4 regions of the Bradyrhizobium sp. S3.7.6 genome follow, and region 1 is predicted to be linked to each of the others. Evidence: predicted binding sites of a transcription regulator. Region 1 holds the regulator's gene; each other region holds the start of a gene.
What was found. Region 1 encodes LexA, which represses DNA repair genes until DNA is damaged. Its sites were predicted from a motif close to TGTTCNNNNTGTGTTCNG; they were not measured.

Region 2: the regulator LexA is predicted to act here: its motif matches at 5,782-5,799, upstream of ACVJ5M_RS24115 (single-stranded DNA-binding protein).
Region 3: the regulator LexA is predicted to act here: its motif matches at 4,846-4,863, upstream of ruvC (crossover junction endodeoxyribonuclease RuvC).
Region 4: the regulator LexA is predicted to act here: its motif matches at 5,959-5,976, upstream of uvrA (excinuclease ABC subunit UvrA).

What each region holds. Positions count from the first base shown of each region.
Region 1 covers NZ_JBSSEQ010000001.1:4,763,871-4,771,837, reverse strand. Annotated here, with positions in the region: one part of gene ACVJ5M_RS23065 (IS630 family transposase) at 1-199, opposite strand, end outside; gene ACVJ5M_RS23060 (S41 family peptidase) at 385-1,722, opposite strand; gene ACVJ5M_RS23055 (alpha-hydroxy acid oxidase) at 2,030-3,163, shown strand; gene ACVJ5M_RS23050 (HAD family hydrolase) at 3,177-3,803, shown strand; gene ACVJ5M_RS23045 (hypothetical protein) at 3,959-4,153, shown strand; gene ACVJ5M_RS23040 (molybdopterin molybdotransferase MoeA) at 4,385-5,596, shown strand; gene lexA (transcriptional repressor LexA) at 5,773-6,474, shown strand; gene ACVJ5M_RS23030 (hypothetical protein) at 6,682-6,900, shown strand; gene ACVJ5M_RS23025 (hypothetical protein) at 7,093-7,527, shown strand; gene ACVJ5M_RS23020 (GAF domain-containing protein) at 7,751-7,967, shown strand, end outside.
Region 2 covers NZ_JBSSEQ010000001.1:4,965,318-4,973,284, reverse strand. Annotated here, with positions in the region: gene ACVJ5M_RS24140 (TonB-dependent siderophore receptor) at 1-174, shown strand, start outside; gene ACVJ5M_RS24135 (PepSY-associated TM helix domain-containing protein) at 179-1,342, shown strand; gene ACVJ5M_RS24130 (hypothetical protein) at 1,339-1,533, shown strand; partial or broken gene gyrA (DNA gyrase subunit A) at 1,622-4,361, opposite strand; gene ACVJ5M_RS24120 (DUF2306 domain-containing protein) at 4,530-4,928, opposite strand; gene ACVJ5M_RS24115 (single-stranded DNA-binding protein) at 5,131-5,628, opposite strand; gene ACVJ5M_RS24110 (outer membrane protein) at 6,078-6,839, shown strand; gene ACVJ5M_RS24105 (outer membrane protein) at 7,073-7,762, shown strand.
Region 3 covers NZ_JBSSEQ010000001.1:1,947,965-1,955,931, reverse strand. Annotated here, with positions in the region: gene ACVJ5M_RS09225 (nuclear transport factor 2 family protein) at 1-276, opposite strand, end outside; gene ybgC (tol-pal system-associated acyl-CoA thioesterase) at 370-819, opposite strand; gene ACVJ5M_RS09215 (metallophosphoesterase) at 889-1,803, opposite strand; gene ruvB (Holliday junction branch migration DNA helicase RuvB) at 1,952-3,004, opposite strand; gene ACVJ5M_RS09205 (hypothetical protein) at 3,001-3,531, opposite strand; gene ruvA (Holliday junction branch migration protein RuvA) at 3,528-4,145, opposite strand; gene ruvC (crossover junction endodeoxyribonuclease RuvC) at 4,288-4,815, opposite strand; gene ACVJ5M_RS09190 (YebC/PmpR family DNA-binding transcriptional regulator) at 5,052-5,798, opposite strand; gene ACVJ5M_RS09185 (methyl-accepting chemotaxis protein) at 6,002-7,750, shown strand; gene ACVJ5M_RS09180 (methyl-accepting chemotaxis protein) at 7,859-7,967, shown strand, end outside.
Region 4 covers NZ_JBSSEQ010000001.1:4,956,532-4,964,498, forward strand. Annotated here, with positions in the region: gene ACVJ5M_RS24065 (YVTN family beta-propeller repeat protein) at 1-664, shown strand, start outside; gene ACVJ5M_RS24070 (nucleoside hydrolase) at 747-1,682, opposite strand; gene ACVJ5M_RS24075 (HAD-IA family hydrolase) at 1,720-2,361, opposite strand; gene ACVJ5M_RS24080 (hypothetical protein) at 2,506-2,838, opposite strand; gene uvrA (excinuclease ABC subunit UvrA) at 2,884-5,862, opposite strand; gene ACVJ5M_RS24090 (outer membrane protein) at 6,167-6,922, opposite strand; gene ACVJ5M_RS24095 (outer membrane protein) at 7,068-7,832, opposite strand.

The DNA of each region.
Region 1 (7,967 bases):
GGTCTCCCGAAACCGCCTTCGGCTTATGACCGCCCATCTGACCAGGCTCAACGCTGCCGGTCTCCTCTACCCGTTGCATCCAACCGATTGCTGTGCTGATCGCGACCCCAAACTGCTTGGCTGCCTGATTGCGGGACATCCCGCCCTCGATCGCGGACACGACACGCTTGCGAAGATCCAGAGAATAAGGCTTGCCCATCCATGCTGGCCTCCAACCCAGCCAGCATGGTGAATCAGAAACACACCGATTTGGGAATCCCAAATCGATTCAACCTAACCCCATCCTGCTTTAGGGCGGTCTTCCCAACAATTGGAAGCGTCACCGCACGAATTCGCCCGGGAGCGGTCATCCGCTCCCGGGCGATATCTGGACGTCGTAAGGTTTTAGTTCGGTACCGCCGCCTTCGGCGCGGGCTTGGCGGCGACCGCATTCGCGGTCACGCCGTGCAGGAAGTCGTAGGCCGCATGCAGGGCCTTGTCGTCCTTCTCTTCCGGCGGGACGTAGGACTGCGATCCGGTCTGCTCAGTGCCGTCGGCGGCCTGCAGATGGCCGCGCATCTGCGACTCCGCCATCGTATCCATCCGGCCCTTCAGCTCGGGTGGCACGTCCTGCAGGATCTCGATGTCGGGCGCGATGCCCTGGGCCTGGATCGAGCGGCCCGACGGCGTGTAATAGCGCGCCGTGGTCAGCGCCAGCGCGCCATTGCCGGCGCCGAGCGGAATGATGGTCTGCACCGAGCCCTTGCCGAACGAGCGCGTGCCGATGATCGTGGCACGCTTGTGGTCATGCAGCGCGCCGGCGACGATCTCCGAGGCCGAAGCCGAGCCGCCATTGACCAGAATCACCAGCGGCTTGCCCTTGGTGAGGTCGCCGCCATGGGCGGTGAAGCGCTGGGTCTCTTCGGGATTGCGGCCGCGGGTCGAGACGACCTCGCCGCGCTGAAGGAAGGCGCTCGACACCGAGACGGCCTGGTCGAGCAAGCCGCCCGGATTGTTGCGCAGGTCCATCACGTAGCCGACCAGCTTCTCCGGCGGAACGTCCTTGGAGATCGACGCGATCGCCTTCTTCAGGCCGTCAGTGGTCTGCTCGTTGAACGAGGTGACGCGGATATAGCCGATGTCGCCGTTCTCGACGTGGAAGCGCACCGGACGCACATGGATGATCTCGCGCTTGATCGCGACGTCGAGCGGAGCGTCGGCGCCCTTGCGCACGATGGTGAGCTTGGTCTGGGTATCGACCGGCCCCTTCATCTTGTTGACGGCCTGCTCGAGCGTCATGCCCTGCACGGCATCGCCGTCGATCTTGCTGATGAGGTCGCCGGACATGATCCCGGCCTTGGACGCCGGCGTGTCGTCGATCGGCGAGACGACCTTGACCAGGCCGTCCTCCATCGTGACCTCGATGCCGAGCCCGCCGAACTCGCCGGAGGTGGTCTCCTGCATCTCGGTCCAGGCCTTGTCGTTCATGTAGCGTGAATGTGGGTCGAGCGAGGTCACCATGCCGGTGATCGCACCCTCAATCAGCTTGGAATTGTCGGGCTTCTCGACATAGCTCGCCTTCACCCGCTCGAACACTTCGCCGAACAGATTGAGCCGGGAATAGGCATCATCCGCGCTCGCTGCCGCCCGTGCCGCCCATACTCCACCGTGCGGGCTGGCGACCAGAAGGGTTAGACACGCTCCCGTGAGTGCGCCCAGGGGGAACAGCAGGTTTTTCCGCATGGATAGACTGGCCTTCTTGCTTGGAGCTTTGCTTTGGGCTTGTGAGGCGCCATGCAAATGGCGATCCAGCCCGCTGTTCACAATACCATTCTGGTTTCTTCAAGGCCGGGACGCCACGCTGGCGGGTACATCGTAAAAATCTCTTCGCCCGGGCCTAAACTTTTGGCAACGTTCCGAAACCGTTTCGCGCAACGCGGGAATCGGCCGGCCGGCCCACGCCTCTCAGCTATGCGATTTTAGGATGGTTTTGGAGGGCCGGACACGATAGGCGATGACAATAACGCTTCAAATTCTCGGGAGGACAACAATGAATGACGCGCCCCGCATCCGGCCGGAAAGGAACGTCGAACTCGGCGCCAGCGCCGAGCCATTCCAAAACCTGCACGAATTCATCCGCAAGGCGCGCGCCAACCTCAACCAGAACGCCTGGGACTATATCGTCGGCGCCGCCGAGACCGAGACCACGATGCGCCGCAACCGCATGGCGCTGGACGAGATCGCCTTCCGGCCGCGCGTGCTGCGCGACGTCCGCGAGGTCGACGGCTCGGTCGAGCTGTTCGGGCGCCGGATGCGGCTGCCGGTGGTGCTGGCCCCTGTCGGCGCACTGGAGATCTTCGATCCGGATGGCGCGGCGAGCGTCGCCCGCGCCTGCGGCACCTTCGGCGCGGCGCACATGCTGAGCTCGGTGTCCGAGCCCGGCCTGGAGAAGACCGCCGAGGCCGCCCCTGATGCGCTGCGGCTCTATCAACTCTATGTGCGCGGCGACGACGATTTCGTCGCCGATGTCGTCAGCCGGAGCGAGAAGAACGCCTACGCCGCCTTCTGCCTGACCGTTGATACCGCCCATTACAGCCGTCGCGAACGTGACATTGCCAAGCGCTATGTTCGCGAGAGCCGCCTGCGCGCCACCGGCGGCGATTACCAGAAGGGCCTGGAGTGGCGGACCGTGAAGATGATCAAGGACAAGTTCAAGATCCCGCTCATCCTGAAGGGCATCGCCACCGCCGAGGACGCCCGGATCGCGGTCGACCACGGCGTCAAGTGGATCTACGTCTCCAACCATGGCGGCCGCCAGCTCGATCACGGCCGCGGCGCCATGCATGTGCTGCCCGAGATCGTCGACGCCGTGAAGGGACGCGCCAAGATCATGGTCGACGGCGGCTTCTGCCGCGGCACCGACATCGTCAAGGCGATCGCGGCGGGCGCGGACATGGTCGGCATCGGCCGGCTGCAATGCTGGGCATTGGCCGCAGCCGGCGAGGCCGGCGTGAGGCGAATGCTGGAGTTGCTCGAGGACGAGGTGCTGCGCTGCCTAGGCCTCTTGGGCGCCACCTCGTTCGCCGAGGTCGACAAGTCCTGCCTGCACCAGGCGACCGCAACGAATGCGCCGAGCGTGTTCAGCGCGTTCCCGCTGTTCGACCATGACCCCTATCGATATTGAGTGAAAGGATGCAATGAGCTCGCTCTCTCCCGGCAGCGCGGACGCGCTCCTGTTCGATCTCGGCCGCGTCGTGCTCGACATCGATTTCTCCAAGGCGATCGCCTGCTGGGCGGGACATGCCGGCTGCAAGCCGGAAGCCATCGTCGCGCGCTATGTACGGGACAGCGAAGCCTATCGGCTGCACGAGGTCGGCAAGATCAGCGACGAGGCCTATTTTGACTCGCTGCGCGTCTCGCTCGGGATCGGCATCTCGGACGCGCAGTTCCTGGAGGGCTGGAACGCGATCTTCGCCGGCGAGATGCCCGATATCGCCGAGCTGCTGCCGCGTGCGGCCAAGCAGTTGCCGCTCTACGCCTTCTCCAACACCAACCGGCCGCATGTGGACCACTTCTCGAAGGAATATGCCGCCCTGCTCGGCCATTTCCGCGAGCTGTATCTGTCGTCCAGCATCGGCCTGCGCAAACCCGATGTGGAGGCCTTCGACCATGTCGTGGCGGCGATCGGCGTGCCCGCGAACCGTATCGTGTTCTTCGACGATCTTGCCGAGAACATCGAAGGAGCGCGGTCGCGCGGCCTGACCACGGTCCACGTGACCTCGCCCCGCGACGTCGGGAACGCCCTCAAGGCGCTCGGAATCTGATCTCTGGCCGGCAAGCCGACGGGCCGCGAATGGAACTATTTTGCCTGGGGGCGAGGAACCAAAACCCTTTGTGCATTTTTATACGGAGTTCCCGGAACGATTGCCCCTCTCAGGACTCATGAGTCCGTTGGGAATTCTACATCGGGCTTATCGTCGTGTTGGGCAAAACCTACCTCACCAAGCAGGCCTCTCTGCTGATGAAATTCGCCAGGACCACATCGGATTCTGAGCTTTCCGCCAAGCTGATCAGCAAGGCCGCCGACCTGAAATCCCAGGCCGACCCGCTGCCTGACAGGGATCAGGGCCCCGCAGCGCCGGACGTCAGTCCGTACAAGCAGCCGGGGGGCTGACCGATGCTGGCCGTGGCTCTCGTCTTTCTCGTCCTCGCCATGGCCATCCTCGTACCGGTCTGTCTCGCCTTCTGGATCATGCCGCGGCGGACTTGATGCTCACCCTTCATCGCAGAGCGGATGACGCAGGATAAATCATCCTGCGCGGCCACTGTTTTGCCTCTGCGCCTGCACTCGGCTAGAACTCTCGCCGCCGATTTGCCCGAACGGGCCCAGCAGGAGTTTTCACCCGTGGCCCTGATGCCGGTTTCCGACGCGCTCGCTGCGGTGCTGGCGGGCGCAGAGCCGCTGCCTGAAGAGATGATCGCGCTCGACGCAGCCTTCCACCGCGTGCTCGCGCGCGACGTCGCCGCGCGGCGCACGCAGCCGCCGCAGGCGATGTCGGCAATGGACGGCTATGCGGTGCGCGCGGTCGATGCGGCGAAGATCGAATCCCAGCTCACCCTGATCGGCGAGGTCGCGGCGGGCCGCCCGTTTGCGGGATCGATCGGCGCCGGCGAGGCCGTGCGTATCTTCACCGGCGGTGTCGTTCCCGATGGCGCTGATGCGGTCGTGATCCAGGAGGACACGATCGCGGACGGCAAGCGCATCACCATCAAGGAAGCCGCCGTAACGGGGCGGCACATCCGCCCCGCCGGCGTCGACTTCTCGGAAGGCGACGTGCTGCTGCGCAAGGGAGCCCGGCTCACCGAGCGCGACCTCGCGCTCGCCGCCGGCATGAATTACCCGCAATTGCCAGTCCGGCGACGCCCGAAGGTCGCGATCCTCGCGACCGGCGACGAGCTGGTGATGCCGGGTACGACGCCGGGCCACGGCCAGATCGTCTATTCCAACGGCTACGCCCTGCACGCGCTCGCCCGCAGCGAGGGCGCCGATACCATCGACCTCGGCGTTGCCGCCGATACGCTGGAGGCCACCACGGCCGGCATCGGCCGCGCGCGGGAGAGCGGCGCCGACATCCTGATCACGACCGGCGGCGCGTCGGTCGGGGACCACGATCTGGTCCAGCAGGCGCTGAGGGACGAAGGTATCTCGATGGCGTTCTGGAAGATCGCGATGCGGCCGGGCAAGCCGATGATGAACGGGCGGCTCGGCGCGATGCGCGTGATCGGCCTGCCCGGCAATCCCGTGTCATCCTACGTTTGCGGCTTCCTGTTCATGGTGCCGTTGATTCGCGCGCTTTCGGGCCGTTCGATGATTCATCACCGCCGCGAACGCGCGGTGCTCGGCCGCGATGTCGGCGCCAACGACCAGCGCGAGGATTACCTGCGCGCACGCCTCGAGCTGCGCGATGACGGCACGCTCGTCGCCCTTCCGGTCAATCACCAGGATTCCTCGCTGCTTGCGAATCTCGCTGCGGCACAGGCACTTCTCGTGCGCGCGCCATTCGCGTCGAAGGCCGAAGCCGGCACGCCTTGCGAGGTCTTGCGGCTGCCCGTCTGAGCGCTTCGTTCGCGTGCGTTCCGCGAACTTTGTCGCGTTCACGGTAAATTAAGCAGTTGCGGAACATGTATCGAACATATAGTGTCCGTTCATGATTTGTTTCGGGAATGTAGCGGCTTACTGCTGAATTCAGCGTCTCGGAATCGAACGACATCAACCGGGGGATTTTGGTCGAGATGTTAACGCGCAAACAATACGAGCTCCTGCGGTTCATCAGCGAACGGCTGAAGGAAAGCGGCGTGCCGCCCTCCTTCGATGAGATGAAGGACGCGCTCGACCTGCGCTCGAAATCGGGCATCCATCGCCTGATCACTGCGCTCGAGGAGCGCGGCTTCATCCGGCGCCTGCCCAACCGGGCCCGCGCCATCGAGGTGATCAAGCTGCCCGAGCTTCAGGCCGCTGCCGGCAGCCGCCGCGGCTTCACGCCGAGCGTCATCGAAGGCAATCTCGGCAAGATCCGCACGACTTCGAGCCCGCCGGCGGACGAGGGCGAGCGCCCCGTCGCGGTCCCCGTGATGGGCCGCATCGCGGCCGGTACGCCGATCGAGGCCTTGCAGACCCGCAGCCACACCATCAGCGTACCGCCTGACATGCTCGGCTCGGGCGAACATTACGCGCTCGAAGTGCGCGGCGATTCCATGGTCGAGGCCGGCATTCTCGACGGCGACATGGCGCTGATCCAGCGCAACGAGAGCGCCGATACCGGCGATATCGTGGTGGCGCTGATCGACGACGAGGAGGCGACGCTCAAGCGCTTCCGCCGCCGCGGCGCCTCGATCGCGCTCGAGCCCGCCAATGCGGCCTATGAGGTCCGCATTCTGCCGCCCAACCGGGTGAAGATCCAGGGCAAGCTGATCGGGCTGTACCGGAAGTATTGATACCGGACGTGCCGGTATCGGTTATTTGGCGCCCCGCGCGCTTTGGATCGGCATCGCCGATCCGAGATTGGAGCGGACGATTGTCCGCTTCCGCTGGATAGTCTTTCTGGTTTCGCGCAGATTATCCGGCCCCTCCTCCAGCGGTAAATCCTCGGCACGCCGCACGAAGCAGCTCTGCTTCGCGGCCTTCAGGTTCGAGGAGAAGTCATGCGCCGGATCGTTCTGAGCACAATTGCTGTGGCGCCGCTGATCGCAGCATCAGCGTCGCAAGCCTTGGACGTACAAACCTTAGCCGCGCAATCGCGGCCCCATGTCCGCAAGGACACCGCCGTTAGCGAGCAAGTCCGCAAGGCCCTCGACGCCGTCGACCAACCGTCGCGGCCGGGCTGGCAGTATTCCGGCTGGTCGGCGCCTGCGGGGCGCTGACACGCGCCTGCAGAATGCAAAGGGGCGGGCTTTGTTCCTGGTGGATTCGGGAAAGTTAATGTGATTGCGGCCTGCGGCGGCGAGCCGTAGATTTGCCTACAACCCGGCAGAACGTTTGGTATTTCCACTCTGATAGAGGCCTGCGCCTCGATTAAGAGACGTGGGTCGCTATCCCTGCATGAGGAGCACCCGATGTGTGACTACAGCCTGCATGCCGTCGCGTCGCGTCCCGCCGAAGTCGGCGAGACGATCGTCACGACAACCTTCCGCGGCACCTCGACGCGCGGCTTTGCCTCCGCGGCCGATCCGACCGTCGCGGTCTGCCTGCTCCCGGGGACGGAGCTCGCCTTCGCCGACAACGTCCGCTACGACAATCGCTGGATCTGGACGCGCACCGTCAATTCGCGCGTCGGCAAGTTCGGCAAGATCGATCCGCACATTCCCGATCGCCATCATGATGCGATCGAATTCCCCGACGGCAAATCCGTGCTGGTGACGCAGCTGGTCGAAGGCCAGCGTGCGACCGTGCTGCAGCTACCGGTGACCCAGCCGCTCGGCGAGCGCGAGCACAAGCCGCAGACCATCACCGACAGCCGGACAACCATCACCCGCCTGCCGATCGGCTGATGCAGCCATTCCCGGCCGACAGGTCGGGCCAGGATTGAAATCGCCATCGCCGGCCGAGGCCGGCGAGATGGTGTCGTTTGTGTCCCGCGAAACTCCATCGGGCGGACCAAGCCGTGGCGTCTCCCACCGCACGAAGTTTGCGCTGTCCTGCCTGAATTTTGAACGTCCGTTCCGCAGCCAAATGGCCGATGCTTGGTGCGGCTTGAGACGGCGGGCACGTTCGATGAAGACCTTCATTCGCGTCGTTGAACTCTGGGTGCCTGACCGCACGCGCATGCGGCTGGAATTCGGCGGCGGCCTCTACGGCGAAGGGTTGTCCGCGTTTAGGGACGTGAGCGAGGATCTGCACTTCGGATATGACGAGGGACTTCCCGGCAAGGCCTGGGCCGGCGGCCACCCCGTGATCCTCACTAGATTCACCGATTCCTATTTCAAGCGGA
Region 2 (7,967 bases), 200 kb from region 1:
GATGCGGTGCTGTCCTATGATTTCGGGATGCGATATCAGCAGTGGAAGGGCCTCAGTGCGGCGGTGAACGTCAACAACGTGTTCGACAAGACCTATGTCTCGTTATGCACCGCCGGCGGCTGCCGCTGGGCGCTGGGGCGCACGGTGCTGGCGACGCTGACCTACCGGTGGTGAGAGGATGACAGCACAGTCAGTCAAATGGTGGTCGCTGGTCCACAAATGGACCAGCCTGGTCTGCACGCTATTCCTCCTGATGCTTTGCATCACCGGGCTCCCACTGATCTTTCATGACGAGATCGACGAGCTCTTCAAGTCGGAAGCCTCGGCCCGAGAGCTCCCGGCGGATACTCCGCAGGCTCCGCTAAGCCGGCTGGTCGACGCCTCCAAGGCGCGCTATCCGCAGCGCTACCTCCAGGTGCTCGGCTGGGACGACGATCGCGCCAACGTCGTCAACGTATTCCTCTCGGCTACGCCCGAAGCTCCCCCCGGCCAACGTTTCCTGAAGCTGTCATTCGATTCCAGGACCGCGGAACTGATCGGCGAAGACACGCAGCAGGGCGGCCTGATGAGCGCCATCCGCATATTCCACCGCGACATGTTCTTGGGGTTGCCGGGTGAACTGTTTCTCGGCGTCATGGGCCTGCTGTTTGTCGTCGCGATCGTTTCCGGCATCGTGCTCTACGCGCCCTTCATGCGCCGGCTCAACTTCGGCACGGTGCGTCGTATCGGCGCGTCGCGGGTCAAATGGCTCGACCTGCACAATCTGATCGGCGGAGTGACTCTCATATGGCTGCTTGCCGTCGGCGTCACCGGTGTCATCAACACGATATCGTTGCCGCTGTTCTCCGCCTGGCGCGCGGAGGTGATGCCGGAGCTGATCGCGCCGCACTTGGGCAAGCCGCCGCTTGCGAAATGGGCCGACGTCGACGACGTCATGGCCGCAGCACGTCGGGCGCTCGACGGCAATACGCCGGCCAGCATCATCTTTCCGACGGTCGCACGGTTCGGGACACCACGGCACTTCATCGTCTGGACCAAGGGCACGACGCCGATCACCTCGCGCCTGTTCACGCCCGCGATGCTCGACGCCGAAACCGGGCAGCTCGTCACCGCGCGTGGCCTGCCGTGGTATCTCAGGGCGTTGCAGGTATCGCGCCCGCTTCATTTCGGGGACTACGGCAGCCTGCCGCTGAAGATCATCTGGGCGCTGCTCGACCTCGCCGCCATCGTCGTGCTCGGAAGCGGCGTCTATCTCTGGCTCGGCAAGCGCAAATCGCCTCGCCTCACCGCGCACGCGCAGGACCGGCCGCCCGTCGTCGCGACATCCGGGCTTCGCCCATGAAACGCGAGCGTCACACCGCGGACGAGATCTTTCGCTGGCCATTCCTGCTCGGGGTGCTCACCCTCGTCGGGCTGGCGTCGGCGCTGCTCGGGGACGATGGCTGGGACGCGCTGTCCTGGGCGGCACTGGCCGTTCCGCTGGCTGTGCTCGGCTGGAAGGCATCGCGCCGGCCGCAGCTTCCGGGATCATAGGCCCGCAGCGGCGCGTTGTGGCACGCCGGTCCTGTCCGATCGACAGCAACCGTCAGCCGGAGACGGCACCCGACAGGAGCGGCTCGATCTACGAGCCGTTCCCGTTCTCGCCATTGCCGCTCTCGGCCTCTTCCGTGATGTGCTCGACCGAGACGACGTGCTCGTCCTCGGCGGTGTCGAACACGATCACGCCCTGGGTCGAGCGACCGGCGACGCGGATGCCTTCGACCGGGCAGCGGATCAGCTGGCCCTTGTCGGTGACCAGCATGATCTGGTCGGCGTCTTCCACGGGGAAGGAGGCCACCAGATTGCCGTTGCGGTTGTTGACGCTCATGGCGACGATGCCTTTGCCGCCGCGGCCGGTGGTGCGGTACTCGTAGGACGAGGTCCGCTTGCCGTAGCCGTTGACGGAGACGGTGAGCACGACCTGCTCGGCCGCCGACATCTCGATATAGCGCTCCTGCGGAAGCTGGAAGCTGCCGGAGGTCTCCTCGGCCTCGGCATCCACTGCGGGCTCCTCGGTCGCGGCCTCGCCAGCGACGGCGCGGCGCATCTTCAGATAGGCCGAACGTTCGTCCGAGGTGGTCTCCATGTGGCGCAAGATGGCCAGCGAGATCACCTTGTCGCCTTCGGCAAGTGCAATGCCGCGCACGCCCATCGAAGTGCGGCCGGTAAACACGCGCACGTCGGGGACAGGGAAGCGGATGCACTGGCCGCCGGCGCCGGTCAGCAGCACGTCGTCGCGCTCGGTGCAGATCTGCACGTCCACGATCGCTTCATTCTCATCGAGCTTCATGGCGATGATGCCGGAGCGGCGGACGTCGACGAAGTCGGACAGCTTGTTGCGCCGGACGTTGCCGCCGGTGGTGGCGAACATCACGTCGAGGTTGCCCCAGGTCGATTCATCCTCCGGCAGCGGCATGATGGTGGTGATGCGCTCGCCCTGCTCCAGCGGCAGGATGTTGATGAGCGCCTTGCCGCGCGCGTTCGGCGCGGCCATCGGCAGGCGCCAGACCTTCTCCTTGTAGACCTGGCCGCGCGACGAGAAGAACAGCACCGGCGTGTGCGTCGACGCCACGAACAGGCGGCTGACGAAATCCTCGTCGCGGGTCTGCATGCCGGCGCGGCCCTTGCCGCCCCGGCGCTGCGCCCGGTAGGCCGACAGCGGCACGCGCTTGACGTAGCCGGCGTGGGAGACGGTGACGACCATGTCCTCGCGCTGGATCAGGTCCTCGTCCTCGACCTCGCCCTCCTGCTCGATGATCACGGTGCGGCGCGGGGGTCGCGAACTCGGCCTTCACCTCGGCGAGCTCGGTCTTGATGATGCCCAGCACGCGCGCGCGCGAGCGCAGGATGTCGAGATAGTCGGCGATCTCGCCGGCGAGCTTGTCGAGCTCGTCGCGGATTTCGTCGCGGCCGAGTGCGGTGAGGCGCTGAAGGCGCAGGTCGAGAATGGCCCTCGCCTGTTCCATCGACAGCCGGATCGTGCCGTCCTCGCTGATGCGGTGGCGCGGATCGTCGATCAACGTGAGCATGTCCTCGACGTCTCGTGCCGGCCAGTCGCGCGACATCAGGGTGTCGCGGGCAGTGGTCGGGTCGGGCGAGGTCCGGATGACGCGGATCATCTCGTCGATATTGGCGACCGCGATCGCCAGACCGACCAGGATGTGGGCGCGATCGCGCGCCTTGGCGAGCAGGAACTTGGTGCGCCGCGTGACGACCCGTTCGCGGAAGTCGACGAAGATCGCCAGCAGGTCCTTCAGATGCATGATCCGCGGACGGCCGCTGTCGAGCGCCACCATGTTGACGCCGAAGCTCGTCTGCAGCGGCGTGAATCGGTACAGCTGATTCAGCACCACATCCGGCACGGCGTCGCGCTTCAATTCGATGACGACGCGGTAGCCGTCGCGGTCGGATTCATCGCGCAGGTCGCCGATGCCCTCGATCTTCTTTTCCTTGACCAGCTCGGCGATGCGCTCGACCATCGTCGCCTTGTTCACCTGGTAGGGAATCTCGGTGATGATGATCGCCTCGCGCTCCTTGCGGATGGTCTCGATCGCGACCTTGCCGCGCATGACGATGGAGCCGCGGCCGAGGTGGTAGGCGGCGCGGATGCCCGCGCGTCCGAGAATGACGCCGCCGGTCGGGAAATCCGGTCCCGGAACGATGTTGATGAGTTCCTCGATGGTGAGCGCAGGATTGTCGATCAGCGCGACGCAGGCGTCGATGACCTCGCCGAGATTGTGCGGCGGGATGTTGGTGGCCATGCCGACCGCGATGCCGCCCGCCCCGTTGACCAGGAGGTTCGGGAACTTGGCCGGCAGGACCGACGGCTCGGTTTCGTTGTTGTCGTAGTTCGGCTGGAAGTCGACGGTGTCCTTGTCGATGTCGGCCAGCAGAGCCAACGCCACCTTCGTCAGTCGCGCTTCGGTGTACCGATAGGCGGCCGGGGGATCGCCGTCGACCGAGCCGAAATTGCCCTGGCCGTCGATGAGCGGCACGCGCATCGAGAAGTCCTGCGCCATCCGGACCATGGCGTCGTAGATCGACTGGTCGCCATGCGGATGATATTTACCGATCACGTCACCGACCACGCGCGCCGACTTGACGTACTTCTTGTCGGGCGTGTGCCCCTGCTCGTTCATCGAGTAGAGGATGCGACGATGAACCGGCTTCAACCCGTCGCGCGCATCAGGCAGCGCACGCGCCACGATCACGCTCATCGCGTAATCGAGGTAGGACTTCTTCATCTCCTCGTAGATGGAAACGGGACGAATGTCCGAGGGTTGCGCCGGCTGGTCGCCGGGCTTGTTGTCGTCGTCAGCCAAGGGGAAATCCGGTGAGATTTTATCTGGGAATCATATAGCGCATCGCCCCCCTGATAACCACCCTTGCGAGGTCTGGGGAAGCGGTTTTTCCGACTGTTTTTCCAGAGACTTACGAGCTCAGCACGATCGCTTCGAACGGAGCTGGAATGAGCCATTGGGAACCACGTCTCAGGCCCCGAAAATCACCCGGTGCATGATGCGGCCGGGCACCAGCGTGAACAGGCCCGCCACGACCAGCGCCCCCGTGAACAGGAGGATCATGGCGCGGCGATGATCGGTGATGCGATGGGTATGCGCCCGCCACACCGCGAGCGGTAGCATCACCAGCGTGAAGATCGACAGGAGATGGATCGGGCTGAACGGCCCGACCAGGCGGATCTGGTGGATCCAGAACGACGAGGCCGCCACCACCGCCATCAGCGCCACCCAGATCCAGCCGATCGTCCGGTGCGGCAGCGTGCCCTTGGGGGCGGCAAACTGAACGAGGCCGAGCACGAAGGCGGCCATGGCGGCAAAGGCATGCAGCGGGATCGCCGGAGCAGCCTCAAGCAGTGGCGCAACGCTCATGCAGGGCTTCCTCTAATCGACGGCCGACCCATGTGAATAGGATTAACATCAAGTTAATACCATTCACATCACTCCTCGTCAAAGGCTTGAGGCAGCACATGAGGCAAGCCCGGAAAAACCGAGCTTTGCCCGCCAATTGGTAAGAAATCCTGTCGTTTCAAGCGAGCAAGGTGACATCAGGGGCGAAGCGCCCCCGCCCGCCTCAGAACGGGATATCGTCGTCCATGTCGCTGTTGCGGCCACCACCGCCACCGCCGGCGGCAACTGCGCGGCGCGGCGCGCTGCTGACGGGACCGGAGGAGCCGAAATCGCCGCCCGGCTCGTCGCCGAAGCTGCCGCCTCCACCGCCGCGGCCGTCGAGCATCGTCAGGGTCGAGTTGAAGCCCTGGAGCACGACCTCGGTGGAGTACTTCTCGGCGCCGCTCTGGTCGGTCCATTTGCGGGTCTGGAGCGCACCCTCGATGTAAACCTTCGCGCCCTTCTTCAGGTACTGCTCGGCGACCTTGCAGAGCCCTTCATTGAAGATCACGACGCGATGCCACTCGGTCTTTTCCTTGCGCTCGCCGCTGTTCTTGTCGCGCCAGGTCTCCGAGGTGGCGATGCTCAAATTCGCGATCGGCCGCCCGTCCTGGGTGCGGCGGATTTCGGGATCCTTGCCGAGATTTCCAACCAGAATGACCTTGTTGACGCTTCCCGCCATCGCCGCTCTCCACTCCGAATGCCACTGAATTTTAGAAGGCCCGGGACGCGCCCGCGTCCTCTGCAACCTGTTGACGCGACCCTATACGCTTGCGCGGACGGATCGGCCCGTCACCCCTCCACTTATCCCCATATATAGCACCCCTGGCGGGTTCGTTCCAGATTTGTTCTTATGACACCCCTCACCTTGTTGCGTTGGCAAGACGACACCGCGCTGCACAAAGACGGCCTGCGCCAAATGGAATTTCCCCGAATTCCTGAGGACGGCGAAACAGCTTAACATTCATCAAGTTAGAAGCAGTTCAGATGCCGCCCGACTGTTGCATTCCGGAGACGGACTCCGCCTCCCGCCTAAGCTACGCTTGCCGCGGAATTAGATTCTTATAGGCGTCGCGCCTGATCAGCCGCTTCGGGGACTTCGAAAAGCGGTCAGAAACTGGGGGGACTGCAATGAATAAGATTTTGATTGGTACTATTGGTGCAATCGCGTTGGGGCTGTCGGCTCCCGCAATCGCGGCAGATCTCGCTGCGCGTCCCTACACCAAGGCTCCGGCACCGATGATCGCGACCATCTACGACTGGAGCGGCTTCTACATCGGTATCAACGGCGGCGGCGGCACCAGCCACAAGTGCTGGGACGTCGATATCGGCGGTGGCGTTCTCGTAGGCGAAGGCTGCCACAACGCGACCGGCGGCACGGTCGGCGGCCAGGTCGGCTACCGCTGGCAGTCAGCCAACTGGGTGTTCGGCTTCGAAGGCCAGGGCAACTGGGCCGATTTCTCGGGTGACAACATCAGTGCGATCAGCGGCCTGCGCGATCGTTCGAAGATCAACGCCTTCGGCCTGATTACCGGTCAGGTCGGTTACGCATGGAACAACGTCCTGGTCTACGTGAAGGGCGGCGGCGCCGTCGTCAGCGATCGCTACCGCAGCTTCGACGTCGCCAGCGGCCTCGAGTTCGACCGGGCCAACGAGACCCGTTGGGGCGGCACCGTGGGTGCGGGCGTCGAGTTCGGATTCGCCCCGAACTGGACCGTGGGCTTCGAGTACGACCACATCTTCCTCGGCAACCGCACCATCGGCTTCACCGGATCCGGCAATTTCGCCCCGCTCGGCGTTGCCACACGCTCCGATCGCATCAGCCAGGACGTCGATATCGGCCTCGTCCGCGTGAACTATCGCTGGGGCGGTCCGATGATCGCAAGATACTGACATCCCTCTGAAATCGCTTGGAGATCAAAGGCCGGCCTCGCGCCGGCCTTTTTGCGTGGGCAACGGGAATTATAGGTCAGTCACCGTTACGTTTTGCGATTATTGTGGCTTTTGGGAGACGCAACTTGCGGCTTTGCTCGTGTAAGCACGACATCAGTTGGACCACGGCGTCCGATGTCCTTCCGAACGCACGGAAGGCAAAAACAGAAACCGGGACTGGGATTAGTTTGAAAATGAAGAAGGTTTTGTTGGCTTCGGCCTGTTTGTTCGCTCTCGCTGCTCCGGCTTCGGCCGCTGATCTCGCGGCGCGCCCCTACACCAAGGCTCCGGTGGCGGTGGCCTCGGTCTACAACTGGACCGGCTTCTACCTCGGTATCGTCGGCGGCGGCGCCTGGGAAAACGGTTCCGGCGACCCGAAGATGAAGGGTGGCTTCGTCGGCGGCACCGCCGGCTACAACTGGCAGACCGGCAACGTCGTGTTCGGCGTCGAGGCTGATGGTTCCTGGGCTGACGTCAGCGCTTCGGCGACCGGCGCCACTGTTGTTCCCGGATTCGGCGTTGTGACCGCAACGGCGAGCTCGAAGACCGATGCCATGGGCACCGTGCGCGGCCGTATCGGCTACGCCGTCAATCAGGTCCTGTTCTACGGCACCGGCGGCTACGCCTGGATCGACAACAAGATCACCCTCTCCGCTCTCGGCCTGACCGCGTCGGACAGCAAGTGGCACTCCGGCTGGACCGTCGGCGCGGGCGTCGAGGCGTTCTTCGCTCCGCAGTGGTCGGTCAAGGGCGAGTACCTCTATCGCAGCCTCGGCGGCGAGACCTACTTCTCGGGCGCCCTGCCCACCGGCACGCTCAACTTCCACACCGTGCAGGTCGGCGTGAACTATCACTTCGGGGGCCCGGTGGTCGCGAAGTACTGAGCTTCGCTTCCAACGCACCGCGTTACGAAAGGCCGGCCTTGCGCCGGCCTTTTTGTTTTCGCGCGTCCAGATCCAGGCCAACCGATTCCCAACGTTTTCGGGGAAAGCTGTGGTATCCCGGCGACACAACCTTCGGCTTTAATGGTGTAGAGCAATGACATCGGTTGGGTCATTGGGTCGGCCGTTTTTGGTCGACAAAGAGAAA
Region 3 (7,967 bases), 2.8 Mb from region 1:
CCATTCGTACTGGAAGCGCACCGCGATGTGATTGCCGTCGAAGGCCCATAGGTCCTTGATCAGGCGATACTCCCGCTCCTTCTCCCATTTGCGGGTGAGGAACGCGACGATGGCCTCCCGGCCCTGGAACACCTCCGAGCGATTGCGCCAGCGGCTGTCCTCGGTATAGGCGAGCGAGACTTTCACCGGATCGCGCGAATTCCACGCGTCCTCGGCCATGCGCGCCTTTTGCGCGGCGGTCTCACGGGTGAAGGGTGGAAGCGGCGGGCGCGACATGGTGGCCTCATCGGTTGGTCCGGGCCGCAATTTATCGCCGCAATTGGCGGAGTCGATAGGCCATCACCTATCGGCCGATCACTTATCGGGCGATCAGGAAATCAGATCGGCCTTCATCAGGGCGCGGATCGATTTCGGGATCGGCTGAGCGCGGCCGCCGCTGATGAAGGCGACGCGCACCTCGGCTTTCACCAGCACGTCCTCAGCCCGCCGCACCTCCTGCGCCAGCATGATGGAGGCGCCCTTCACCGCAACCGGCCACGTCACGACGTCGAGCACGTCGTCCATCCGCGCGGGCTTCAGAAAGTCCAGATGCATCGAGCGCACCACGAAGGCAAAGCCCGCGCCCTCCGTTTCGACCTGGTCGAACAGCGCCTGCTGCTCGGCGCCCATCAGCCGCAGATGATTGGTGCGCCCGCGCTCCATGTAGCGGAGATAATTGGCGTGATAGACGATGCCGGAAAAATCCGTGTCCTCGTAGTAGACGCGGACCTGCATGTGATGGCGGCCGTCGCGGATCTCGCCGTCGAGATGGGCTGTCACGTCGCGAGCCTCTTCGCTTTTTGCAACCGACCCGTTTTGCGCAAAAACAGCCGGCCGCGCAAGCGCAGGTTATGCCACGGCCGGCGTCCTTCCCAGCGTCACTTCGACGATTTCAGGCGGCACGCCGACGCGGACCGGCATGATGCTGCAGCCGAGGCCGCCGGAGACGATGACGTCGCATTTCAGCCGGAAGTGACCATAGGCGAGCTGCACGCCGTGCTGAGGCGAAACAGCCGGCGACCAGCCGAACAGGCGGACCTGGCCGCCATGGGTATGGCCGGACAGTTGCAGCGCGACGCGCGCGGGTACGAGCGGCGCGATATTTGGCTCATGCGCGAGCAGGATAACCGGCGCATCGTCGGTGACCTTCGCCAGCGTGCCCGCGAGATCGTCGGCGCCAAGCCGATGCACGCGGCCATAGCGCTTCGCGGGATAGTAGGCGAGCTGGTCGCCGAGGCCCGCGAGCCAGAAGGAGCGTCCGTCCTTGGTGAGACGCACGACGTCGTTCTCGTAGACGGGAATGCCGGCCGCCTCCAGCGCGCGATGGGCGGCTGTCGGCCCGTGCCCGGCCTGCTGCACGGCCCTGTCCACCCAATAGTCGTGATTGCCCATGACGGCATGGACGCCGAGCGGTGCCTTGAGGCCCGCGAGCACCTTGGCCCATTCGCTCGACGGAATGATGCGCGTGACCTGGTGAACACCCGCAACATAGTCGCCGAGCAACACGATGACATCGGCGTTGAGCGCATTGGTGCGATCGACGATGCCCTCGATCCGCTCCAGCGACATCCAGGGATCGCAGGCATGAATGTCGTTGACGATGGCGATCTTGAGCGGAAAATCCGCCGGCCATTGCCGCGGGGTCGGGTGATAACGGGTGACGCGGAGCCGCAGCGGCTCAATGCCGACGCCATAGGCCGCGGTCGAGACGCTTAGCGCGGACAGGCCGCCGATGGATCGAATGAGATGACGACGCGTGATCATGGAAGCCCGATGGTGATGCAGCTTTGTGATGCGGTCCGATTGGAGCGGAATTGGGGTCCGCTCGTGCAGACGGCCTGCATTTGCGTGCAGACCGTTTGCAAAGGTTACCGGAAGTTCATGACAACCGACGCACCTTACATCACCGCAATTAGTCGTCGCTCTCGTCCGAGCCGAACAGGCCGAACTGTGCCGCGGCATCGCGCGAGGGCTCGGCGATGCCGAGATGGCGGAAGGCGTGCGAGGTGAGCAGACGGCCGCGCGGAGTGCGCTGGAGATAGCCGCACTGAATGAGATAAGGCTCGATGATGTCCTCGATCGCATCGCGCGGTTCGGACAAGGCGGCGGCCATCGTCTCGACGCCAACCGGGCCGCCACCATAGTTCTGCGCGATGGTCGTGAGGTAGCGGCGGTCCATGGCGTCGAGGCCCGCGGCGTCGACCTCGAGCGCGCTCAGCGCATGATCGGCGATCTTGCGGTCGATCGAGGCGGCATCGGCGGCGGAGGCGAAATCGCGCACGCGCCGCAGCAGGCGGCCGGCGATGCGCGGCGTGCCGCGGGCGCGGCGCGCGATCTCGTTGGCACCGTCGGCGCTCATGCCGACATTGAGCACGCGCGCGCCGCGGGTGACGATGCTTTCCAGCTCTTCGATCGTATAGAAGTTGAGGCGGACCGGGATGCCGAAGCGATCGCGCAAGGGATTGGTGAGGAGGCCGGCGCGCGTGGTGGCGCCGACGAGCGTGAATTTCGACAGCTCGATCTTCACCGAGCGTGCCGCCGGGCCCTCGCCGATGATCAGGTCGAGCTGAAAGTCCTCCATCGCGGGATAGAGCACCTCTTCCACCGCCGGGCTGAGCCGATGGATCTCGTCGATGAAGAGCACGTCGCGCTCTTCGAGGTTGGTGAGGAGCGCGGCGAGATCGCCGGCCTTGGCGATCACCGGACCCGAGGTCGCGCGAAAGCCGACGCCGAGCTCCTTGGCGACGATCTGCGCCAGCGTGGTCTTGCCGAGGCCGGGCGGGCCTACGAACAGCACGTGATCGAGCGCCTCGCCGCGCTTGCGTGCCGCCTCGATGAAGATCGAGAGGTTCTTGCGCGCCTGCTGCTGGCCGACGAAATCGGACAGCGACTGCGGGCGTAGCGCGGTGTCGCCGACGTCATCGGAGCGGCGCTCGGGCGTGACGATGCGTGGGGGAGTGGTCATGCGGGCAGGATAACACGATGCAGCGGTTTCGCGAGCCACCAGCACAGGCTGGCCGGAATGACGGCGACGACGGCGAGCATCGCCGAAAGCTTCAGCGCCTCGGGCGCGGAACGGACACTCGGCACGATCACCGCCGAGGTTTCGGAGGGCACGACGAACATGCCAACCATGACGAAGCCGGCCGCGCCCACGGCCGCGGCGAGCCACGCCATCCAGATCATGTTGAGATCGGCGTAGACCGCCGCCAACGCAAATATCAGGCCGGCGACGACTGCAGGAAGGAACGAGGCGAGAATCGTGACGATGGCCAACAGCACGACCGCGATCGAAACCAGAGCACGCAGTGCTTCCAGTTCGAGGAACACGAGAAACATCTGCAGCACCGCGGCGCCGAGCGCCGTTACCGTCACAGCAACCAACGCGGCGGTCGTCAGCGGCCCGACAATGGAGAAAATCACGACGATACCGGCCACGCGCGAAAGGCGACGAAGCAGGGCGGCGACGGGATTGGCGTGGGCCGCGCTCACTTTGACAGCTCCTTCAGGCCTAGCCGGATGAGTTGCGCGGTCTCGGCGCTCTCGCCCGCGCTGCGCGATGCCGATGCGATGGCCGCAGCCGCCTGCGGCTGGCCGTAGCCGAGATTGACCAGCGCAGAGATCGCGTCCGCCACCGGGCGCGGCGCGCGCTGGTCGTCGACGGCGCCGGCGAGATGGACGACGGCGGGATCGACATTGGCGAAGGCTGGCGCCTTGTCCTTCAGCTCGGTAACGATGCGCTCGGCAACCTTGGGGCCGACGCCCGGCGTGCGTGCCACCGCGGCCTTGTCGCGCAGCGCGATCGCGTTGGCGAGATCGGAAGGCGCCAGCGTGCCGAGCACGGCGAGCGCGACCTTGGCGCCGACGCCCTGCACGGTCTGGAGCAGGCGAAACCATTCGCGCTCCTGATCGGTGCGGAAACCGAACAGCTTTATCTGGTCCTCGCGGACATAAGTCTCGATCGACAGCACCGCGGCCTCGCCGGGCGAGGGCAGATGCTGCAGCGTGCGGGCCGAGCAATGCACCTGATAGCCGACCCCGCCGACGTCGAGGAGCACATAATCGTCGCCGTAGGAATCGATCAGGCCCTTGAGCTTGCCGATCATCTCGGGACCTCAGCTACGGCAGGCACTTCTCTCTCGTCATGGCCGGGCTTGACCCGGCCATCCACGCCTTTGACATCGACGAGAAAGAACGTGGATGCCCGGGACAAGCCCGGGCATGACGCCGGCGATGCATGACGATCGATCATATCCCCACCACCTTCAGCCTGAGCGCCGTGCTCTGGCGGTGATGGGCGTGGGTGATCGCGATGGCGAGCGCGTCGGCGGCGTCCGCTGACGGCGGCTCGGCTTTCGGCAGCAAGATCTTCAGCATCATCGCGATCTGGTGCTTGTCGGCGTGGCCGGCGCCGACCACCGTCTTCTTGACCTGGTTCGGCGCGTATTCGGCGACGGTAATGCCGAACATCGCGGGCGCCAGCATGGCGACGCCGCGGGCCTGGCCGAGCTTCAGCGTCGCGACGCCGTCCTTGTTCACAAAGGTCTGCTCGACCGCGGCTTCCATCGGCTTGTGACCGGACAGGACGGCGGCAAGCCCCTCATGGATCGCGAGCAGCCGGCTCGCCAGCGGCAGATCGTCCGGTGGTTCCACCGAGCCGCAGGCGACGTAGATCAAACGATTGCCCTCGGCCTCGATCACGCCCCAGCCGGTGCGGCGCAGGCCGGGGTCGATGCCGATGATGCGAACGGGGCCACGAATCGGGAGCGCAGTCATGGGCCAGTGATAGCGGCTGGCTGCGGTGGGGGAAACAGAAACAGAACGGAAGTAACAGGGGAAGTGGGGCTCGTCGGAGATCGCCGCGCTGCCCGCAGCACCCTCCGACGTCATACCCCGCGAAAGCGGGGTATCCAGTACGCCGCGGCTTCTCCGTTTCCCTCAGACGTCTCTGGAATACTGGGTCGCCCGGTCAAGCCGGGCGACGACAGCGGAATCCGGGGCTGGTGGCGACCTCAGCCGCCAATCTTCGCCATCAGCGCGTCCGACACCTCGAAATTGGCGTAGACGTGCTGGACGTCGTCGTGCTCGTTGAGCAGGTCCATCAGCTTCAAAAGCTTCTCGCCGGTCTCGTCGTCGACCGCGACCGTATTCTGCGGCTTCCAGATCAGAGCGGCCTTGCGCGGCTCGCCGAACTTGGCTTCCAGCGCCTTGGCGACGTCGCGATAGCCTTCGGTCGAGGCGTAGATCTCGTGTCCACCTTCGCCCGATACCACGTCGTCGGCGCCGGCCTCGATCGCGGCATCCAGCACCGCGTCGTCGGAGGCGACGCTGCGGTCGTATTCGATGATGCCGGTGCGGTCGAACATGAAGGAGACCGAGCCGGTTTCGCCGAGATTGCCGCCCGACTTGGTGAAGAAGGAGCGGATGTCGGAGGCGGCGCGGTTGCGGTTGTCGGTCAGCGCCTCGACGATGACGGCGACGCCGCCGGGGCCGTAACCCTCGTAGCGGATCTCGTCATAGTTCTCGCCCTCATTGCCGAGCGCCTTCTTGACGGCGCGCTCGATATTGTCCTTCGGCATGTTCTCCTGGCGCGCCGCGATGATGGCGGCACGCAGGCGCGGGTTCATGTTGGGGTCGGGGGTGCCCAGCTTGGCCGCGACGGTGATTTCCCGCGCCAGCTTGCCGAACAGCTTCGACTTCTGGGCATCCTGCCGCCCCTTGCGGTGCATGATGTTCTTGAATTGGGAATGTCCGGCCATGCGTGTCTCGTAAGGAATCGTGCGCCAAAGGTGAGCGTGGGAAGCGCGGCCTTATAGGCCGCCAACCCACCGGAATGAAAGAGGCTCTACGACTTTAAGGTAATACCGTAGTGTCCCGTGCCTAGGAGTCAGGCACCGTTAACCCTGATTTCATTCCGGCTTGCGAAAATAGCAACCGCCCGTTCCCCGACAAGAGTGACCTGATGGCATTCGCATTGTTTCGGAAGCGTCTGCCCGACTTGTCCACGCCCGTGGCACCCCCACAGGCCGCGCCGTCGCCGGCCGATCCCGCGCCCGCCCTGTCGGCCGAGGGCGATTCCGCCAGGGAAATCCTGGAACTGCTGGAACTCGAGCTCGGCGCCATGATCCGCCAGCTCGAGCGCGCCGCCAATTCGGTGGCCGGCGGCGCGGAGGCGACCGCGGCAACGCTCGCGGACATTCGCGAGCGCACCGACGCCCTCACCGGTCGGACCAATGCCGCGCAGTCGAACGCCTCGACCTTCGCCCATGCCGCCGACAAGTTCACCCAGTCCGCGCAAGGCATCGGCGCGCAGGTGCGCGAGGCCGGCAAGCTCGCCGACGAAGCCAGCGCCGCGGCGCAGGAAGCCCGCGCCAATGTCGACCGCCTGCGCGAATCCTCCGCCGCCATCGGCAATGTCGTCAATCTGATCGCGCAGATCGCGCGGCAGACGACGCTGCTCGCGCTCAACTCGACCATCGAGGCCGCGCGTGCGGGTGCGGCCGGCAAGGGCTTTGCGGTCGTCGCCACCGAAGTGAAGGCGCTCGCGGTGCAGACCCAGGGCGCGACGGAGGAGATCACCAGGAAGATCGACGCGCTTCAGCGCGACGCCGCCGGCTCGGCCGACGCCGTGCATCGCATCGCGCAGGCGATCGAGGCGATCCGCCCGGTGTTCGATACCGTCAACGGCGCGGTGGCCGAGCAGAATGCCACCACCAGCGAGGTCTCCGGCAACGCGGCCAGCGCGTCGCAGTTCGTCATCTCGGTCGGCGAGAGCGCGGCCGAGATCGATGCCGCGACCAAGGCGGCCGAGACCCACGGCGAGAACGTCGCCAGCGCCGGCAAGGCCGTCACCACCTTCGCGCGCAAGCTGAAATCGCGCTGTGCCGTGCTGCTGCGCCAGAGCGAGCACGACGACCGCCGCAAGACCGAGCGGCTGCCCTGCCATCTCAAGTTCGAAGCCGCGCGCGGCGTGTTGCAGGTCTACGAGATCGCGATGGACGGCGTGCTGATCGGCGGCGCGGAGGCGGCGAAGCTTGCCACGCAGGCCGTCGTCGACGGCACCCTCGAAGGCGTCGGCGCCTGCCGCCTGCGCGTGATCGAGCAGTCCAAGACCGGCGCCCGCGCGCAGTTCGTCAGCCCCAACGCCGATCTCAGCGAGAAGATCGAAGACAGGCTCTGGTCGATCCACGAGGAGAACACCGAGTTCGTCACCCGCGCCATGGAAGCCGGCACGGCGGTGACCCGGATTTTCGAGCAGGCGGTTGCACGCGGCGAGGTCAAGATCGACGACCTCTTCGACACCGATTATGCGGAAATCGCCGGCACCAATCCGCAGCAATACCGCACGAAATATCTGGACTGGGCCGACCGCACGCTGCCGCCGTTCCAGGAAGCCTTTCTCGCCAAGGAACCGCGCATGGCATTCTGCGCCATGGTCGACCGCAACGGCTTCCTGCCGGTGCACAACAAGATCTATTCGCATCCGCAGCGGCCGGGCGACACCGCCTGGAACACTGCCAACAGCCGCAACCGGCGGATCTTCAACGATCCGGCAGGGCTCGCCGCCGCGCGCAACCTGCGCTCGTACCTGGTCCAGAGCTATGCCCGCGACATGGGCAACGGCAACACCGTGATGATGCGCGAGATCGACGTCCCGATCCGCGTCCAGGGCCGGCACTGGGGCGGATTCCGCACGGCTTACAAGCTGTAGTGCACGCTCAGGCAAGACGCCGGCCGCGAATCATCCTTTAAGGCTGGAATTGGAATGGGAATGCCGCGGAGAGCCGGCGAACGGCTCTGACTGGAGGACTCTCAAAACATGTCCGTCGCACAATTTGCAGTCCTGGACACCGGCTCCAACCGGACACTTGCCGAACGTCTGATCGACCAGCTCGCCGACCGCATCGGCGGCCTCGGCGTCGAGCTCG
Region 4 (7,967 bases), 190 kb from region 1:
GCCGCTCGGCATTGCCGTGACGCCCGATGGCAAGACGGTCTACGTCGCGGACTGGTATGCGGCGGCAGTGCGGGTGATCGATACGGCCTCGCGCAGTATCACGGCCAGCATCGCGGTCGGCGCATCCCCGTCCGGCCTCGCGGTGACGCCTGATGGCAGGCTGCTGCTCTCGGCGGACCGCGACGACGACAGCGTCTCGGTGGTCGATACCGCGACGCGTGAGCGCAGGGCGACCATCAAGGTCGGGACCCGTCCGTTCGGCGTCACCATCGATGCCGAGGGAAAACGCGCCTACACCGCCAATGTCGGCTCCAACGACGTCTCGGTGATCGACATCGCCGCGAGCCAAGAGATCGGCCGCGTGCCGGTCGGGATGCGTCCTTATGCGGTGGCGCTGACGCAAGGGCGCGGCTTCGTCACCGACCAATATGGCGGCACCGTCAGCGTGTTCGACCTGGCGACGCTGAAGCCGGTCAAGCGGATCAATGTCGGCGACTATCCCGAAGGCATCAATGTGACCGCCGACGGCAAGCGCGTCATCGTCGCCTGCTGGGAGAGCAACACATTGAGCATCATCGATGCCACCGAGCTGAAGGTGATCGGCGAGGTCAAGACCGGCGACGGCCCGCGCGCGTTCGGGGCGTTCCTGCGTAGGACGGAGTAGGGGGCGCGGAGCATCTGTAGCCTGCATGGAGCGAAGCGGAATGCGGGGACACTTTCCCGGATTGCGCTTCGCTCCATCCGGGCTACGGCGCTAAACCACTCTTAGATCCGGCAAACGCCTTCAACTTCAGGAAAAAGTTCTTCAGGATCGGGTTGCGATCCACATAGGTCACGTAGCGGATCGGATGCCGCCGGCGATCGATGCTCCACGTGATCTGATCCGTGGGAACCGGAGCCGGCACGATCACGCTCGGCGCCCAATCGGGATTGAGAAGCCAGCCGACCGGCGCCATGTCCCAGATCTCCTTGGCCCAGCCCAGATGGTCGGACGAATAGTCCTTGAAGCGCATGGCGAGGAATGCGCCGATGCTGCCATGCGGTTCGACGTAGCGCTCGATCTCCGGCACCGTGCTGTGAAGGTGCGAGGTGACGCCCTTGCATGGCACGAGCACGAGCGGCACGCCGCTGTCGAACAGCACCTGCGCGCCGCCGACGTCCTGCTTGAGGTTGAACTCGATCGTGTGCGGCCATTCCAGCGCGTGACCGCCAAGCCAGACCACCACCACGCGGTCGATGATGTCGGGGGCCTCGAGCAGTGCCGAGGCGACATTGCTGATGGCGCCGATGGCAATGACGTAGAGCGGATTGTCAGGGGAGCCTGCGCGCGCCCGGGCCACGAGGTCGTTGACGGCGGGGGCCGCCTGCGCCGTCTTACCGGGACCGACATAGTCGGTGACGCCGCGATGGACGAGGCCGTCCGGCGCGACGTTGAGGCGCTCCAGCAGGCGAAGGATTTCCTGGTAGCTCAGCTCCATGCCGTGGCCGGGACTGTCGGCGCGTGTGTTGAAGAACGGCGCGGCGTAGATCGCCTCGACGTCGAACCGGTCCTTCGACAGCAGCATCTGCACCAGCGCGAACTGATCGTCGATCTCGTTGTAGGTGTCGGTGTCGAGCACCACGCGCACCTTGCCGACCGGCGGCTCCAGGAGTTTGAGGCGGGCTGCGTCCGAGAGTGTCATCACCGTCTCCTTGGGCCGGGGGGGGGCCGATTGCGGATCAGGCCTTGAGCGAAATCCGGCAGACCACGTCTGCGATCTCATCCATCTGCGCGAACATGTGATCGGGCGCAAGCGCCCGCAGCGCCGCCGGCGCGGCGTAGCCCCAACTCACCGCGCCGCAGGCAATCCCTATCGCGCGCGCCGCCTCGATGTCGCGGACCTCGTCGCCGATCGCGATCACGCGGCCTGGCTCCACGCCCGCGCGCCGGATCACGCGGCGGAATTTCGCGGGCTTGCCGAACAGCGACGCCGCGCAGTCGAAATGCGCGAACAGGGCGGCGGACTCGCCAAGCTTCTCGCGCGCATTGGCTTCGCTATCCGACGTCACCAGCGCGAGCTGCACGCCGTTCCCGGCCAGCGTCTGCAGCATCGTCTCGACGCCGGCGAATAGGGGAATCTCCGCCGCCGCCTCCGCCTTCAGCCGCCGCGCATGCCGCGCGATCGCCGGCAGCTTCCACAGCGGCACCTCGAGCCGGGCGAGGATCTCGCGCGACGAGGCATGTCGCAGCGCTTCGATTTCGTCATCCGCGACGCGGCGAAAATTGAAGCGATCGGCGACATCGTTGATGGTGCGCAGGAACCACGGAAAGCTGTCGGCCAGTGTGCCGTCGAGATCGAAGATGGCGAGGGAGTAGTGCATGGAGGAGGTTTTGGAGTTCGCTGACAAACGAGACGTGGCGGCTATTATTTAGAAGAATTCGAGGACACCCATGCGACACGAGCGCATTGAAATCAACCCTGCGATCATGGCCGGCAAGCCCGTCAGCCGTGGGACGCATGTGCGTCACCGCAACCTGCGCACGTGAACATTGATGTCGAGATCGATGTTGCTGACGCAGGTCTGAGTAGTCCGGTGAGAGCCGCCCTCGTGCCAGGGGCCATCGCGCGTGCGGGCGTTGGTGATATTGGCGAGCTTCAGGCATCGCCATTGCGGCAGCGGTCCGCTGCTCTCGCCGCCAAATTGCCAGGCGAGGACGGCTTCCTCACCCATCTTGTTGGTGCCGATGATGTGGGGGCAGAGCTCGCGATAACGCCCCTCGTAGATGCAGGTTACCTGCTGCTCGGCGAGGATTGCCTTGCGGAAGAGCATGTAGGTGCGGCTGGGCATCGCGGACACTTGCAGCCTTTCCCCGATGATCCCGCGGACGAGGCGGAATGAACTCTACTCCGCCGCCTCGCTCGTGCTCCTCCGCTTCGGCTTCCGTGCCTTCTTCAGCACCGGCTCCAGAAACTTCCCCGTGTAGCTCCGCGGCGCTTTCGCGATGTCCTCCGGCGGGCCCCAGGCGACGATCTCGCCGCCGCCGTCGCCGCCTTCGGGGCCGAGGTCGATGACCCAGTCGGCCGTCTTGATGACTTCGAGATTGTGCTCGATGACGACGACCGTGTTGCCCTGTGCGACGAGCTCGTGCAGCACCTCAAGCAGCTTCTTGACGTCGTGGAAGTGCAGGCCGGTGGTCGGCTCGTCCAGGATGTAGAGCGTGCGGCCGGTGGCGCGCTTCGACAGCTCCTTCGCGAGCTTGACGCGCTGGGCTTCGCCGCCCGACAGGGTCGTCGCCTGCTGGCCGACATGGATGTAATCGAGCCCGACGCGGTGCAGGGTCTGGAAGGTCTCGCGCACGCGCGGCACCGCCTTGAAGAAGTCGGCGGCTTCCTCGACGGTCATGTCGAGCACGTCGGCGATGCTCTTGCCCTTGAACAGGACCTCCAGCGTCTCGCGGTTGTAACGCTTGCCCTTGCAGACGTCGCAGGTGACGTAGACGTCGGGCAGGAAGTGCATCTCGATCTTGATGACGCCGTCGCCCTGGCAGGCCTCGCAGCGGCCGCCCTTGACGTTGAAGGAGAAGCGGCCGGGCTCGTAGCCGCGCGCCTTCGCTTCGGGCAGGCCGGCGAACCATTCGCGGATCGGCGTGAAGGCGCCGGTATAGGTCGCGGGATTCGAACGTGGCGTGCGGCCGATCGGCGACTGGTCGATGTCGATGATCTTGTCGATGTGCTCGAGGCCCTCGATGCGATCGTGGGGCGCGGCGCCTTCGCTGGCGTTGTTCAGCTTGCGGGCGATGGCCTTGTAGAGCGTGTCGATCAGCAGCGTCGACTTGCCGCCGCCGGAGACGCCGGTGACGGCCGTGAACAGGCCGAGCGGAATTTCGGCCGTGACGTTCTTGAGATTGTTGCCGCGCGCGTTGACCACCTTGATGGTGCGACGATGGTTCGGCGGGCGCCGCTCCGGCACCTCGACCTCGAGCTCACCGGTGAGATATTTGCCGGTGAGCGATTTCGGGTTGCGCATGATCTCGGCGGGCGTGCCTTCGGCGACGATGTTGCCGCCATGCATGCCGGCGCCGGGGCCGATGTCGAGGACGTAGTCGGCGAGCAGGATCGCGTCCTCGTCATGCTCGACCACAATCACGGTGTTGCCGAGGTCGCGCAGGCGCTTGAGGGTATCGAGCAGGCGTGCGTTGTCGCGCTGGTGCAGGCCGATCGAGGGCTCGTCCAGCACGTAGAGCACGCCCGTCAGCCCCGAGCCGATCTGCGAGGCGAGGCGGATGCGCTGGCTCTCGCCGCCGGACAGCGTGCCGGAGGAGCGGGACAGGGTGAGGTAGTTGAGGCCGACATCGAGCAGGAAGGTGAGACGCTCGCGGATCTCCTTGAGGATGCGGCCTGCGATCTCGTTCTGCTGCGTGTTCAGCGCCTCGGGCACGGTCTCGAACCATTCGCCGGCCTTCCTGACCGACAGCTCCGAGATCTCGCCGATGTGCTTGCCGCCGATCTTGACGCAGAGCGCCTCGGGCTTCAGCCGGAAACCCTTGCAGCCCTCGCAGGGGACGTCGTGAAAATATTTTGCGAGCTCCTCGCGCGCCCACTCGCTCTCGGTCTCGCGATAGCGGCGGTTGATGTTGGTGATGACGCCCTCGAACGGCTTCTTTGTGTCGTAGGAGCGGACGCCGTCCTCGTAGGAGAACTTGATTTCGTCCTCGCCCGAGCCAAGGAGGATCGCGTTCTGCGTCTTCTTCGGCAGATCCTTCCATTTGGTGGTCAGCGTGAACTTGTAGTGCTTGCCGAGCGCGGTCAGCGTCTGCACGTAGTAGGGCGACGACGACTTGGCCCAGGGCGCGATCGCGCCCTTGCCGATGGCGAGCTCCTTGTCGGGGATGACGAGGTCTTCGTCGACATGCTGCTCGACGCCGAGGCCGCCGCAGGCCGGGCAGGCGCCGTAGGGATTGTTGAACGAGAACAGGCGCGGCTCGATCTCCGGAATCGTGAAGCCGGAGACGGGGCAAGCGAATTTTTCCGAGAACAGGATGCGCTCGGGGCCGCTCTTGTCGTGGATCTTTGCGGTCTTCTTTTTCTCTTCGGCAGGCGCAGCGGCGGCGGGCGCGTCGGCGAACTCGACGACGGCAAGGCCCTCGGCGAGCTTAAGCGCGGTCTCGAAGCTCTCGGCGAGACGCTGGCCGATGTCGGCGCGCACCACGATGCGGTCGACCACGACGTCGATGTCGTGCGGAAATTTCTTGTCGAGCGTCGGCGCCTCCGCGAGCTCATGGAAGGTGCCGTCGATCTTGACGCGCTGAAAGCCCTTCTTGAGCCATTCGGCGAGCTCCTTGCGGTACTCGCCCTTGCGGCCGCGCACGACGGGGGCGAGCAGATAGAGGCGGGTGCCTTCGGGCAGCGCCAGCACGCGGTCGACCATCTGCGAGACGGTCTGGCTCTCGATCGGCAGGCCCGTGGCGGGCGAATAGGGCACGCCGACGCGCGCCCAGAGCAGGCGCATGTAGTCGTAGATCTCGGTGACGGTGCCGACGGTCGAGCGCGGGTTCTTCGAGGTCGTCTTCTGCTCGATCGAGATCGCCGGCGACAGGCCGTCGATCTGGTCGACATCAGGCTTCTGCATCATCTCCAGGAACTGACGCGCATAGGCCGACAGCGATTCGACGTAGCGGCGCTGGCCCTCGGCATAGATGGTGTCGAAGGCGAGCGAGGATTTGCCGGAGCCTGACAGCCCCGTGAACACCACCAGCTTGTCGCGGGGAATCTCGACGTCGACATTCTTGAGGTTGTGCTCGCGCGCGCCACGGATCGTAATTGCGCGCAGGCTGGATCCCGCGTTCTGCTGTTGGCGCTTCGCCTTGATCACTTCATCCATCCGAGTTGCCCTCAACGAATCCCAAAGGTGCGCGATCGCGCCAACAAAAAAGGCGCGCGTCGCCCGGAACCGGGATCGGCGCCGATGGGTATGGCAGCGAACGTAGGAAGAACGGGGACGGATTTCCAGTGGCGTGTGCGAATCGTCAACGGATTGTTGGCGCGCTGGCGGCATCTGGCAGGAGCGGGGCGCCCGGAACATGCGAAGGGCCGGCGCGAGGCCAGCCCTTCGTTCGCGTTTGAATGCGGATTTGGGGCAATCCGCACGTGATCAGGACTTGGAGGTTCCTGAGGGAAGCTTTGTCTCAGTATTTGGCGACGACCGGGCCGCCCCAGCGGTAATTGATGCGGATCAGGCCCATGTCGATATCCTGGCCGATCCTGTCGGTGCGCGGGGCGAAGCCGCCGACGAGAGTTGCGAAGTCGGCGCTGTGATGGCCGAGGAAGACATGGTTGTACTCGCCGCCGACCGACCAGTTCTCCGCAAAACCCCATTCCACGCCGATGCCGATCGCGTAGCCCCAGCGGGTCTGGTTGACACTGTTGAACACCGCGGCCGGGACGCCGGGGACGAAGGTGTCGTACTTGTCGTGCGCCACCGCGGCGCCAGCCTTGCCATAGAAGAGCAGGTTGTTGATGGCGTAGCCCATCTGGCCAGTGAACAGGCCGAAGCTGTCGATCTTGGTCTGGTTGGTGAACAGCGGCAGCGCCACGCTGACATTGCTGCCCTTGAAGTCGGCCCAGTTGCCTTGGCCCTCGATGCCGAACACCCAGCGCGATTTCTGCCAGCGATAGCCGAGTTGTCCGCCGACCGTGCCACCGTCCGCATTGTGACAGCCTTCGCCAACGGCCGGATCGACAGCGATGCCGAGCGCGCGGGTCACGCCCCAGCATGCATGGGCCAAGCCGCCGCCGCCGTTGATGCCGGCATAGATGCCGCTCCAGTCATAGACGGGAACGGCGGCCGCCGGCGCCTTGTAGAGTGGGAGATCGGCGGCGGTAGCCGGCGCGACCGCGCCGAGTGCGAACAGGCTGACCGCAGCCAGCATCCACGTCTTCATGTCACGTCCCCAACTCGCCAAAGCCATTCGCGGACGCATTGCGCGCGCCTCACGACTCCAAGACGGTTGGGTGCACCCTCGCGCGAAAACAAAAAGGCCGGCACAAGGCCGGCCTTTCGTAACGCGATGGCGTTGGAGACGAAGATCAGTATCTGGCGATGAGGGGGCCGCCGAACCTGTAACTGACGCGGGCCGTTGCAATGTCAACGTCCTGGCGGATCCGATCGGCGCGCGAGAACGTGCCGTTGTTGAACGTAAAGCGGTTGTCGCGCGATCCCATGAAGCCGTGCACATAATCGACGCCGACCACGATGTTGGGCGTTACGCCGAAATCGAGGCCAGCACCAACCGCTCCGCCCCAGCGCGTTTCATTCGCCCTGTCGAACACGAAGCCGGTGGCGGTGGTGAAGCCCTCGTATTTGTCGCTCACAACCATCGCACCACCCTTCGCGTAGAACAGCACATTGCTCCAGGCGTAGCCGACCTGGCCGGTCACGAGGCCGAAGGCGTTGATCTTCGAGCGGTCTGAGCCGACGCCGCCGGCAGCCAAGCTCGGTCCATTGGAGCCGCTAAGGTGAGCCCAGTCGCCCTGGCCTTCCACGCCGAACACCCACGACGCGCTTTGCCAGCGAAAGCCGGCCTGGCCGCCGGCCACGCCGCCGGTCGCGGTGTGGCAGCCCTCCGATGCGGGGGGAGTGATCGGCGCACCGAGGATGTTGGTGACGATGTCCCAGCAACTATGGCTCCAGCCGCCACCACCGTTGGCGCCGATGTAGAAGCCGCTCCAATCGTAGACCGCGCCGATCATCGGGGCAGGAGCTTTGGTGTAGGGCCTCGCCGCCAGATCGGCCGCCGAAACGGAAGTGGTCATCGCGACTATGCCGGCGGCGGCAAGCATAAACTTGTTCAAGACGGACCCCCCAAGGCCAAAGTTGTTGCGATCTTCGATACAACCTTTGAGGTGCGACAGTCTGTCACCGGAGGGTCACAGCGCGCCGAAAAATGGAACTTGTCCGCAAGCGCTCGCGCCGTACGCGCGAAAACA